4 regions of the Serratia sp. TSA_7 genome follow, and region 2 is predicted to be linked to each of the others. Evidence: predicted binding sites of a transcription regulator. Region 2 holds the regulator's gene; each other region holds the start of a gene.

Region 1 (3,172 bases), on a different contig from region 2:
AACCGACTCCGGAAAATAGTGTTAGTTACTATCTATTAGTATTTTTTTACCCATTACACGTCAAGTTAATGTTCAAATTTCAGGCAGTAAAAAGGGCGCCGAGGCGCCCTTCTCATCGTTAGCGATATCCGGCCCGCTACTTCGCGGCGCCTTCCATCCCCACCAGCCCCACTTTCAGGTAGCCGGCTTTACGCAAGGTATCCATCACGCTCATCAGCGTTTCGTAGTCCACGGTCTTGTCGGCCTGGAAGAAGATGGTGGTCTCTTTGTTCGCCTGAGTGCGCTGATCCAGCACCGCCGTCAGTTGATCGGCGCTGACCGCTTGCTCACCCACGTACAGTTGCTTATCCGCTTTCACCGACAGGAACACCGGTTTTTCCGGGCGCGGCTGCGGTTTGGCTGAAGAAGCGGGGAGATCGACGCGGATATCTACCGTTGCCAGCGGCGCGGCCACCATAAAGATGATCAACAGCACCAGCATGACGTCGATAAACGGCGTCACGTTGATTTCATGCAGTTCGCCGCTGTCGTCCAGATCTTCATTTAAGCGCATCGCCATAACTCACCCCACCCGCAGTTGGTGTGAATGCTGTGAGCGTTTGGCCTCTGCCGTCGCGGCCAGATCCAGATCGCGGCCCAACAGCAACAGCACCTGCGCCGCCACGTCGCCAACCTGGGCACGATGGCCGCTGATGACACGGGCAAAGACGTTATAAATCACCACCGCAGGGATCGCGGCGACCAACCCCAATGCGGTCGCCAGCAGCGCTTCCGCAATGCCGGGCGCGACGACGGCCAGGTTGGTGGTTTGCGAGTGGGCGATGCCGATAAAGCTGTTCATGATGCCCCAAACGGTACCGAACAGACCGACGAACGGCGAGATAGCGCCAATGGTCGCCAGGAAGCCGTTGCCACGCCCCATGTTTCGGCTGTAGCCCGCTACGCGGCGCTCAAGGCGGAAACCGGTACGTTCTTTGATGCCGTTGTTGTCGTTGGACTCCGCCGACAGTTCCAGCTCGTTTTGCGCGTCGTTCAGCAACACCACGCTGATGCTTTCTTCGGAGAAATGCTGCGCCAGCTCGCTGGCTTCATCCAGCGTACGCACATTGGCCAGCGCCAGCTGCTCGCGGCGCAGACGGCGCTTGGCGCGGAACAGTTCGCTGCCTTTGGAGAACAAAATGGTCCAGGTGACGATAGACGCCAGCACCAGACCGATCATCACTATCTTCACGACGATGTCCGCGTGCTGGTACATGCCCCAAACGGACAGATCCATGCCGCGGGTTTCCGGTGGCTGAAGGGTCGGCGCCGGATTGAGCGGGGTCAGGCTTTCAGGTGCTGCAGCAGCAGGTGCGGCGGCCGGAGCAACGCTCTCGGTCACGGCGGGGTTGGCCGCCGGTGCAGCCTGTGCGCTGCCGGCCAGCCCAATCACCAATACCATCGAAGCGATCAGACCACGGCCTAACGCCTTGCCCCATTGCGCCCGGCCTTGGCCGAACGATCCTTGATTTAAATGCTTGCCAGCCGTTTTCACGCTGTGCCTCCACCCGTTACCGATCAAAATTGAGGAATAATTCAGCGTGCGATCATATCAAACCAATCAGGGATTGATAGTAGTTCTCATTATTATTTACCAAATAATCGGCAATATTTCAGATCTCGCGGCGTCGGAGCCGCAGCATTCGCCCATTCGCTGCCGGTTAGGCCCTTTACTCCCCTTTTAAAGGGTTTTTCGTTACTTTTCGCCCACAGAGATGCAACAAACGCGCGCCGACAGTATTTTTGCCTGTGGGTTGTCCGTTTGCCGATATGCGTGCGAGTTAAACGCCGTCATGCAGAATGATGGCGTGCCAGAACGCTCTCCGACAGAGGATTATGGCCGTTTCTATATCTGGAAGTTAAAACGTCTGGATGGCTATTATATGTCATGTTAACCTAAGGGCTATCGCAAAAACGCCAGTGAGAAGCCAGTAAAAGTGAGCCCATTCCTATGACGTCAAAAAATATCGAAACCACGCTGATCGCCGCCGGGCGCAGCAAACGCTATACCCTGGGCTCCGTCAATCCCGTCACCCAGCGCGCTTCCTCACTGGTATTTGACTCCGTTGCGGCCAAGAAACACGCCACAGCCCAACGCGCCCACGGCGAACTGTTTTATGGCCGCCGCGGCACCCTGACCCACTTCGCGTTTCAGGATGCGATGGTCGAGCTGGAAGGCGGCGCAGGCTGCGTGCTTTATCCGTGCGGCGCGGCGGCGGTATCCAACGCCATTTTGTCTTTTGTCGGCGCCGGCGACCACGTGCTGATGACCGGTTCGGTCTATGAGCCGACGCAGGATTTTTGCAGCCACATTCTTAGCCGCATGAACGTGACGACCACCTATTTCGACCCGCTGATCGGCGCCGATATCGCCGGGCTGATTCAGCCCAATACCCGCGTGGTGTTTCTTGAATCCCCCGGTTCCATCACCATGGAAATTCAGGATATCCCGGCGATGGTGCAGGCCATCCGCGCCGTAGCGCCGGAAATGGTGATCATGATCGACAACACCTGGGCGGCCGGCGTGCTGTTCAAGGCGCTGGATTTTGATATCGATATTTCGATTCAGGCCGGCACCAAATACATCATCGGCCACTCCGATTACATGCTCGGGACCGCCGTGGCCAACGAACGCTGTTGGGACCAACTGCGCGAATATTCTTACCTGATGGGCCAGATGGTGGACGCCGATACCGCCTATATGGCAAGCCGCGGCCTGCGTACGCTGGGCATACGCCTGAAGCAGCACGAGCAAAGCAGTATCGAAGTCGCCAACTGGCTGGCGGAACGACCGGAGGTAGAGGTGGTCAATCACCCCGCGCTGCCCGGCTGCAAAGGCCATGAATTCTACCGCCGCGATTTCAGCGGCTGCAACGGCCTGTTCTCTTTCGTGCTGAAACAGCGGCTTAGCGACAAACAACTGGCCGACTATCTGGATAACTTCAGCCATTTCAGCATGGCCTATTCCTGGGGTGGCTATGAGTCGCTGATCCTGGCTAACCAACCGGAAGAGCTGGAGGCGATCCGTCCGGCGGGCGGCGTTGATTTCTCCGGCACGCTGATACGCCTCCATATCGGCCTGGAAAACGTGCAGGATCTGATCGCCGACCTCGCAAAAGGGTTTGAGCGTATC
Region 2 (3,172 bases):
GTTGCTCTATCTGCTGGGGTAATATGGCGCGCTATAATTTTGCCGCCCTGCTCAGCGTGTTCAGTAACGCCAGGCTGGGGGTAAATTTGGGTTAGGGTTTATTGGCCCGAAGTGTGTTAACCGAACCGTCCGGAAGCGTATACGCTTTTTGATGCAAACTCCCTTGCAGTACCGCTACCTATGGCAAAAGAACAAACGGATCGCACGACGCTGGATCTGTTCGCAGATGAACGCCGTCCGGGGCGCCCGAAAACCAACCCGCTATCCCGAGATGAACAGCTTAGAATCAATAAGCGTAATCAGCTTCGACGCGATAAAGTCCGTGGCTTACGGCGTGTGGAACTGAAAATCAACGCGGATGCGGTGGACGCCCTGAACAAACTGGCGGAACAGCGCAATATCAGCCGCAGCGAGCTTATTGAGCAAATGCTGCTGGCACAACTGGCGGATGAACAGCCGGAACATTGATCTTTGCAGCCGCACATGCGGCGCGGTGTTATGGATGACACCGATCAACACCGTTTTATTCCTCCCGGCATCGCATAAACGCGATAAAACCCCGGGGTAAATCTCTGGCATGATACGCACTTACCGGTAAGAGGCAGATTCTTGCCATGTCATCATTTTAATCGGTGTTATCGCGTTCAACGCTAACATCGTGCAATGCAATTAATTGAATTTAAAGGTTATACGCGATATGGCTAATGTAGGCATTTTCTTTGGCAGCGACACTGGCAATACCGAAAACATTGCCAAGATGATCCAGAAAATTCTTCAGCAGCAGTTTGGCAAAGAGGTGTCGGAAATCCGCGACATCGCCAAAAGCAGCAAAGAGGATCTGGAAGCTTTCGACATTCTGCTGTTGGGTATTCCTACCTGGTACTACGGCGAAGCCCAGTGCGATTGGGATGACTTCTTCCCGACGCTGGAAGAAATCGATTTCAACGGCAAGCTGGTTGCGCTGTTCGGCTGTGGCGATCAGGAAGACTATGCGGAATATTTCTGTGATGCGATGGGCACCATCCGCGACATCATCGAGCCACGCGGCGCCGCGATTGTAGGCCACTGGCCGACCAAGGGTTACCACTTCGAAGCATCGAAAGGGTTGGCGGATGACAATTTCTTCATCGGCCTGGCGATTGACGAAGATCGTCAACCGGAATTGACCAACGAACGCGTCGCAGCCTGGGTGAAGCAGATCAGCGAAGAACTGAGCCTAGCCGATATCGTCGGCTAACCCTCAAAGGTTGAACAAAAGCCCTGCAAAGTGCATAGTGTTGCCAGCAGGGCCGTTCATCGGCAGCACGGATTTCTGCAATAGAAGCTACATGTTTGTAACTTCCCACATCGTCAAGGTAGACTGAGATATCGGTTTATCCCATCCATCAAGACGTTGCGTGTGTAACATGCAATTGTGCCATGATATCTTTGTTAACAACCGGCGGTTTCCATTTAGGGCAACCGGTTCTATAATGACACGCAATTAACTCTTTGTGCCGACCGATGCCACAGGCAAGAATGCCTCAACTTGATTAGCATAGTAACAGGACTGAATCCGCATGACTGACAACAACACCGCATTGAAGAAGGCCGGCCTAAAAGTCACGCTTCCGCGACTCAAAATCCTGGAAGTACTGCAAAATCCGGAATGCCATCACGTCAGTGCGGAAGATTTGTACAAAAAACTGATCGACATGGGCGAAGAAATTGGCCTGGCGACGGTTTACCGCGTACTGAACCAGTTTGATGATGCCGGGATTGTGACCCGTCACAACTTCGAAGGCGGCAAATCCGTGTTCGAATTGACCCAACAGCATCACCACGATCACCTGATTTGCCTGGACTGTGGCAAAGTGATCGAATTCAGCGATGAGTCTATCGAAGTGCGTCAGCGTGATATCGCCAAGCAGCACGGCATCAAGCTCACCAACCATAGCCTCTACCTGTATGGTCACTGTGAAATCGGTGATTGCCGTGAAGACGACACCTTGCACGACAAAAAATAATGCCCTAAACCGGCATTGAGAACCGCCTTAACGGCGGTTTTTTTATGCCTCCAGATGAGGGCAAAAAAATCCCCGGACAGGCCCGGGGAAAATCACATCAGAAAGACAACAATTGCAGCGGCACTTCTCCACGGTACTTCTCTCACTTCCCACTGACGCTCACGTCACCGTCAACTCACCCGCCGACACGCGGATGGGCAAACTCGTCACAATGCATATTCAAGAGACAGCAGCCGATCGAAGAAAATCGGCCAGGCATAGTCGAAAACGCCACGAACGCGAAACCCTTTGTTCAGGTAGATTTGGCAGGCATCGCTGCTTTGCCATACGCACAGCACGATATGTTTCGCCCGGCGCTGCTGCGCCTGCTGCTTAATCAGGGCAAACAGGGGGGTAAAATAGCCCTGTCCGCGGAATCGGCTCTCGATGGCCAGGCTGCAGACAAAGTAATCGTCCGCACCGCACTGGCTGTGCACAAAATCGTCGTAGGCCTCATCAAGCGGCTTTATTTCATCGCGATATAGATAGCTCGCCTCAACGCCATACAACTCGTCGAGACTCGCCGCCGTGAAAAATCCGATAAACGCCCCGCACCGATCGTAAGCCAGGGTAATCAGGTCCAGATAGGGGTCGATATTTTGCGCCTGCTGCAGCGATACCAGATCCATCCCGGCCGGGTTGCCGGCAGAGCAGTATTCCAGGTAGCTGGTGGCAAAAAGCAGCTTCGCCATGCGGATCCTGTCCGCTTCGCCAGCTTGCCGCCCCGGCAGAAAATGCAGCCCGCCCTGCGCTAGCGGCAATGCCGCATCGCCCGCTCCGACGGTTAACCGCCAGTAATTGCCCTCGTCGATCTGCCGCCGGTTATCGGCTATCAAATACTCGCCAAAAAGCTGGTTCACCCGATCCAGCGCGCGGTCATGGGACAGCACCGAATAGTAATGGTAGTGATCGATATCGGACCTTATCTGCGCCGGATAGGCCATGCGCGGCACTTCATCGACGGTAAATATTTCCGCGTGGCGCGCCAGATCCGTCGGTTGCTCAAGCTGCCAATCCACCTGCTCCAGCCGGCTTATACACTGTCGATAGCTGCGCAGTTCCTCCTCCCCGAGCGGCAACGTCTCATTGGTGAGCACATCCTCCAACAGGCGCATGCCGCGGATACC
Region 3 (3,172 bases), on a different contig from region 2:
CAGCAACCGCGAACAACTGCTGAAAGTCAGCCGCCTGGGGCCGAAAGCCTTTGAACAGTGCGCCGGCTTCCTGCGCATCAACCACGGCGACAACCCGCTGGATGCCTCTACCGTTCACCCGGAAACCTACCCGGTGGTCGAACGCATTCTGGCCGCCACCCGGCAGGCGCTGCAGGATTTGATGGGCAACCCGGCGGCGGTGCGCAGCCTGAAGGCCAGCGACTTCACCGACGACAAATTCGGCGTACCGACGGTCACCGACATCCTGAAAGAGCTGGAGAAACCGGGCCGCGATCCGCGCCCGGAATTCAAAACCGCCACCTTTGCCGAGGGTGTGGAAACCCTCAACGATCTGCAACCGGGCATGGTTTTGGAAGGTTCGGTCACTAACGTCACCAACTTCGGCGCCTTTGTGGATATCGGCGTACATCAGGACGGCCTGGTGCATATCTCCTCGCTGGCGGACAAATTCGTCGAAGATCCGCACACCGTGGTGAAAGCCGGCGACATCGTCAAAGTGAAGGTGATGGAAGTGGATCTGCAGCGCAAGCGCATCGCACTGAGCATGCGTCTGGACGAGCAACCGGGTGAAGGTTCGCCACGTCGCGGCGGCGGCAATGCACCGGCGAAGGATGCCCCCTCCCGCGCGCCGGCCAATAAGGCTAAACCGCGCAACAGTTCACCGGCCGGCAACAGCGCCATGGGTGATGCGCTGGCTGCGGCATTCGGTAAGAAATAGCAGGTACCCGGCATGGCCGGGGCGAATACATTCGCCCCGGTCACTGGCGCAGTGCTGCATACTGAAAGGCCAAAAGTACACAGGGTGGAGCCGGCTCCGTCCTTTCTCAAAAAATAGCGTCGCTATTTTTTGACCCGCCTCAATAAACCCGCTTATTTTTCCTGAGCGATAAACGCCCGGTTTTTAAGCCTGAAAATAACGTCGAATCCCGCTTCATTAACACCGTTATTAACATGGCGTTTTCATTTTGGCATTTCCTGGCGAAACACAAATGGTTAGCGCTCGTATTCCGCAGACAAGATGTTGCCGAATAAACGCCGGCTCGCTGCCATACCCTCTAAAAACCTCTCAATCTGTCGCTAAGTTTTGCAAACCGGAAAAAATCGCCGCAATTACGTAACTGATTTAACTCGCCATTCGCATTTGCACCCCTGCAGACCCGGTGATAGAAATAAAGGCATCAGGCAACCCGATCGTTAAGTGTCGGTGCCATAACCTTTGGTTACCAATACCCCTACTTTTTGTATTGAATACGATAACTATTCTCACTATTATTGCGTTGCGTGTTCACTGCATTACCTCATGGATTGAAAACGTCGGCAGCCTGCGATCCTCATCGCGGCGCTTCGTCTGGAACGTTCTTTTATCGTCATCGGCCCAAGACCAGGGGCTCTGAGAAGGTTATATGCATCTTCAACCTAAACGCTCTTACAAGATTGCCGGTTTCTCCAACGACATCGGCCCGGCCTATCGCCAGAAACTGTTATCGCTCGGCATGCTGCCCGGCTCTTCGTTCGAAGTGGTGCGCGTCGCGCCGCTGGGGGACCCGATAGAAATAAAAACCCGCCGCGTCAGCCTGGTGCTGCGCAGGAAAGATTTGGCCCTGATCCTGCTCGACGGCCAATCCTGACTCTGCGCCCTCTTGCCCCGGCCGCGCCCCACCGCCCGGCTCAATGTCCATTGACTGATATCACGCGAAACGATGAAAAAACTCACTATTGGCTTAATAGGCAACCCCAATTCCGGTAAAACCACGCTGTTCAATCAGTTGACCGGGGCTCGCCAGCGGGTCGGCAACTGGGCAGGCGTGACGGTAGAGCGTAAAGAAGGCCAGTTCACCACGCCGCAATCCCAGGTCAAACTGGTCGATCTGCCCGGCACCTACTCGCTGACCACCATCTCGGAGCAAACCTCGCTCGACGAGCAAATCGCCTGCCACTACATCCTGAGCGGCGATGCCGATCTGCTGATCAACGTCGTCGACGCCTCCAACCTCGAGCGCAACCTCTACCTGACGCTGCAACTGCTGGAACTGGGTATCCCCTGCATCATCGCGCTGAACATGCTGGATATCGCCAGAAGCCAGCAAATCGACATTGATATCGCTGCGCTGTCGGCACGCCTCGGCTGCCCGGTGGTGCCCCTGGTCTCCACCAAGGCCGACGGTATCGGCGCATTGAAGCAAATAATCGACCATCACCGGTTTAACGATCTGAAAGCGTTGGTGGACTATCCACCGGTACTGTTGAAGGAAATGGCCACCCTGAGCGATGCCATGCCGGAGGATCTGCCGACGGAACAACGCCGCTGGCTGGCGCTGCAAATGCTGGAAGGCGACATCTACGGCCACCAATTGGCCGGCAACGCCACCGCCCTGCTGCCTGCCGCCAGGCTAGCGCTGCAACGGCAGCAACAAGAAGATCCTGCGTTGGTGATTGCCGATGCGCGCTATCAGTCGATAGCCACCCTGTGTGATGCGGTCAGCAACTCGCAGCAGGCGATGCCAAACCGCCTGACCGAAGCGCTGGACAAGGTGATCCTCAACCGCTGGCTGGGGGTGCCCATCTTTTTGCTGGTGATGTACCTGATGTTCTTGCTGGCGATTAACCTCGGCGGCGCGCTGCAACCGATATTTGATATCGGTTCGGCGGCGATCTTTATCCAGGGCATTCAATGGCTGGGCTACAGCCTGCACATCCCTGAATGGCTGACGATTTTCCTGGCGCAGGGCGTCGGCGGCGGCATCAACACCGTGCTGCCGCTGGTGCCGCAAATCGGCATGATGTACCTGTTTTTGTCCTTTCTCGAAGACTCCGGCTACATGGCGCGTGCGGCATTTGTCATGGACCGCCTGATGCAGGCACTCGGGCTGCCCGGTAAATCCTTCGTGCCGTTGATTGTCGGCTTCGGCTGCAACGTCCCCTCCATCATGGGCGCCCGCACGCTGGATGCCCCGCGTGAACGCTTGATTACCATCATGATGGCGCCGTTCATGTCCTGCGGTGCCCGGTTGGCGATCTTCGCCGTCTTTGCCGCCGCCTTCTTCGGCCAGGACGGTGCAGGCGTGGTGTTCTCGCTGTATATGCTCGGCATCGTGGTGGCGATCCTCACCGGGCTGGTGCTGAAATACACCATCATGCGCGGCGAAGCTTC
Region 4 (3,172 bases), on a different contig from region 2:
AGGCGCTAATATGGCGATATTGCAGTAAAAAAATAATAAGGCCGGTTAATGATGAACGCACTTCATTAACCGGCCAACCCGCTGCGGCGGAAAGGAGAAGCTATGTTTAAACCTCTGTTATTGGCCGCCTTGTTGGTGGCGTCTACGGTACCCGCCATCCAGCAGGCGCATGCGGAAGGCCTCAGTATCAATCTGATGCCGGGCGTATCACTGCGCATTGGCGAGGAAGATAATCGCGGCCGTTATTGGGACGGCTACGACTGGCGCGACCGTGACTGGTGGCAAGGCCATCAGGGCCGCTACCTGGGCGATCGCAGCCGCCGGGGCTATTACTGGGATGGTTATCGCTGGCGCGATAACGATTACTGGCGCAAAAATTATTACTATCATGATGGCCGCTATCGCAAATTCGATAAGCATTACTACAAGCACCACGAAAAACATCATTGGAAGAAAAAACACCATGATGACGATGACTATCGTGGTCGACGCCATCACGACGACGATTGATGCCAAAAGGCCAGCATAACGCTGGCCTTTTCGATCACAGCACGCTGCTGACCAGCAGATAACCGTTCAGGCCGACGACCACCAACACAATCAGCTTGCCCAGCGTCTGTATGCTCCGGCTGTTCACCATTTCCCCCATCAGTTCCCGGTTACCGGTAAAGGCGAGCAGCGGCACCAGCGCCAACGCAATGCCGAAGCTCAGCAGCACCTGACTCAACACCAGAATACGCGTGGCATCCATTCCCAGCATAATGACGATAAACGACGGCAGCATAGTGACCACCCGGCGCACCCACAGCGGAATGTAAAAGCGTACAAATCCCTGCATCACCACCTGCCCCGCCAGCGTCCCCACGACGGTGGAAGACAGACCGGCGGCCACCAGGCTCAGCCCGAAGAGCGTCGCCGCCGCCTGGCCCAGCACCGGCTGCAGTGTCAGATAGGCCAGATCAAGATCGGCCACGCCGCTGTGCCCATTGAAGTGGAAGGTGGCGGCGGCGGTTGCCATCATTGCCAGGTTAACAAAACCGGCGATGGTCATGGCAATGGCGACATCGACCTTGGTGGACGCATACCGATCCGCCTTTGAATTCTCGCCGGCAGTCTGGGTTAAGGATGAATGCAAATAAATCACGTGCGGCATGATGGTCGCGCCCAGCACGCCGGCGGCCAGATATACCGCATCGCCATTCGGCAGATCCGGGATCGCCATGCCTTTTAACAGCGGGCCAAGCTGCGGCTGGGAAAACGCCAGCTCCACCATATAGGCAGCGGCAACAAACAGCAGCAGCCCGCCGATCGCCCTCTCCAGCGGTTTTTGCCCGCGTTTTTGCAGCATCAGGATCAGGAAGGTGGCGATACCCGTCAGGATGGCACCCTCAAGCAGCGTAACGCCCAACAGCAGTTTGAAACCTATCGCCGCGCCGATAAACTCCGCCAGGTCGGTAGCCATCGCAATGATTTCCGCCTGCACCCAATAAGCCCATACGGCCGGGCGTGGAAAGCGATCGCGGATGTGTTCCGCCAGGTTTTTGCCGGTAGCGATACCGAGTTTGGCGGACAGCAGCTGGATAAGCATGGCCATGACGTTGGCCCAGACCACGACCCACAGCAGGCTGTAACCCAAAGAGGCGCCGGACTGGATATTGGTGGCGAAATTGCCGGGATCGATATAACCGATGGCCGCGATAAATGCGGGCCCCATCAGCGACAGTTTGATTTTTCTGGACGGGCGACGGGTGTTCTCAACCACGCGACTGTTTGGCATACCCTGAACCCTTACGTCTGATAAACTAAGGGTTATCTTATGTAAATGATAATAATTATCAAGCGCATTTGTAACGGTAAAACTTATCTCTGTAATCGGGGATAACTCAGGTTTTAACGAAGGGTGTAACGTGCAGATGACACTTTTCGGCCCTCCAACGAGGCATATTCCAAACGAAATACGCCTGATAATCAAATTAGCACAAGAATAGGAATTTCATATGGATTCAGTAACCCATTGATTTTTTATGCTTTAACCTGATAATTTAAGACATTTCCCATTACGACTTTCCATATTTGCAATGGACCTCTCGTTTTTAAACGTGGCGTTACATAAAATGACATCCGAAATTCAGCCTGCCTCAAGTTTGGAGCAAACATGTCCCATATTGCGCACTTTGCGTTAGCGTTGGTGGTGGTTGCGATCCTGGCACTTTTAGTGTGCCGCGATCGTAAAAGCATCCGCATTCGCTACGTTATTCAACTGTTGGTTATTGAAGTACTGCTGGCCTATTTTTTCCTGCATTCGGAAGCGGGTTTAGGCTTTGTAAAAGGATTCGCGGCGCTGTTCGACAAGCTGCTCGGGTTTGCGGGGCAAGGGACTGATTTTGTATTCGGCGGTATGGGTGATAAAGGTTTGGCCTTCTTCTTCCTGAAGGTACTGTGCCCAATCGTCTTCATCTCTGCGCTGATCGGTATTCTGCAATACATCAAAGTGTTGCCGTTTATCATCCGGATTATTGGTACCGTGCTGTCAAAAGTAAACGGAATGGGCAAGCTGGAGTCGTTTAACGCCGTCAGCTCGCTGATCCTGGGCCAGTCTGAAAACTTCATTGCCTATAAAGATATCCTGGGCAAGATGTCGGAAAAACGCATGTACACCATGGCGGCAACCGCGATGTCTACGGTTTCCATGTCCATCGTGGGTGCTTACATGACCATGCTGGACGCCAAGTTTGTGGTTGCGGCGCTGGTACTGAACATGTTCAGCACCTTTATCGTGCTGTCATTGGTCAACCCGTATGACACCAGTAAAGAAGAAGAACTGCATCTGGGCAATCTGCACGAAGGCCAGAGCTTCTTCGAAATGCTGGGTGAATACATTCTGGCAGGTTTCAAAGTAGCCATTATCGTTGCTGCTATGCTGATCGGCTTTATCGCCCTGATCGCTGCGCTCAACGGTCTGTTCAGCGCCATCTTCGGTCTGAGCTTCCAGGAAATCCTGGGCTACTTCTTCTATCCATTCGCCTGGATTATGGGTATTCCTAAGCACGAAGCCTTGCAGGTGGGCAGCATCATGGCGACCAAGCTGGTCTCCAATGAGTTCGTGGCCATGATGGAACTGCAGAAAGTCTCTGCCGAACTGTCGCCACGCAGCCTGGGCATTCTGTCGGTG

The links. The regulator Fur, encoded in region 2, represses iron uptake genes when iron is present. The targets are predictions, from matches to a motif close to ATAATAATGAGAACNACTATCAA.
Region 1: exbB (tol-pal system-associated acyl-CoA thioesterase) is a predicted target of Fur. The motif match lies at 1,608-1,630, and genes of this name have one in related genera.
Region 3: feoA (ferrous iron transporter A) is a predicted target of Fur. The motif match lies at 1,272-1,294, and genes of this name have one in related genera.
Region 4: ACUTQW_RS12030 (Nramp family divalent metal transporter) is a predicted target of Fur. The motif match lies at 1,817-1,839, and genes of this name have one in related genera.

What each region holds. Positions count from the first base shown of each region.
Region 1 covers NZ_JBQZFU010000009.1:19,094-22,265, forward strand. Annotated here, with positions in the region: gene exbD (TonB system transport protein ExbD) at 137-559, opposite strand; gene exbB (tol-pal system-associated acyl-CoA thioesterase) at 563-1,534, opposite strand; gene metC (cystathionine beta-lyase) at 1,991-3,172, shown strand, end outside.
Region 2 covers NZ_JBQZFU010000004.1:195,166-198,337, forward strand. Annotated here, with positions in the region: gene ybfE (LexA regulated protein) at 181-468, shown strand; gene fldA (flavodoxin FldA) at 698-1,237, shown strand; gene fur (ferric iron uptake transcriptional regulator) at 1,560-2,006, shown strand; gene ACUTQW_RS15995 (glycosyltransferase) at 2,213-3,172, opposite strand, start outside.
Region 3 covers NZ_JBQZFU010000008.1:96,606-99,777, forward strand. Annotated here, with positions in the region: gene ACUTQW_RS20835 (Tex family protein) at 1-739, shown strand, start outside; gene feoA (ferrous iron transporter A) at 1,425-1,649, shown strand; gene feoB (Fe(2+) transporter permease subunit FeoB) at 1,722-3,172, shown strand, end outside.
Region 4 covers NZ_JBQZFU010000002.1:671,270-674,441, forward strand. Annotated here, with positions in the region: gene ACUTQW_RS12025 (DUF2502 domain-containing protein) at 103-510, shown strand; gene ACUTQW_RS12030 (Nramp family divalent metal transporter) at 545-1,777, opposite strand; gene ACUTQW_RS12035 (NupC/NupG family nucleoside CNT transporter) at 2,156-3,172, shown strand, end outside.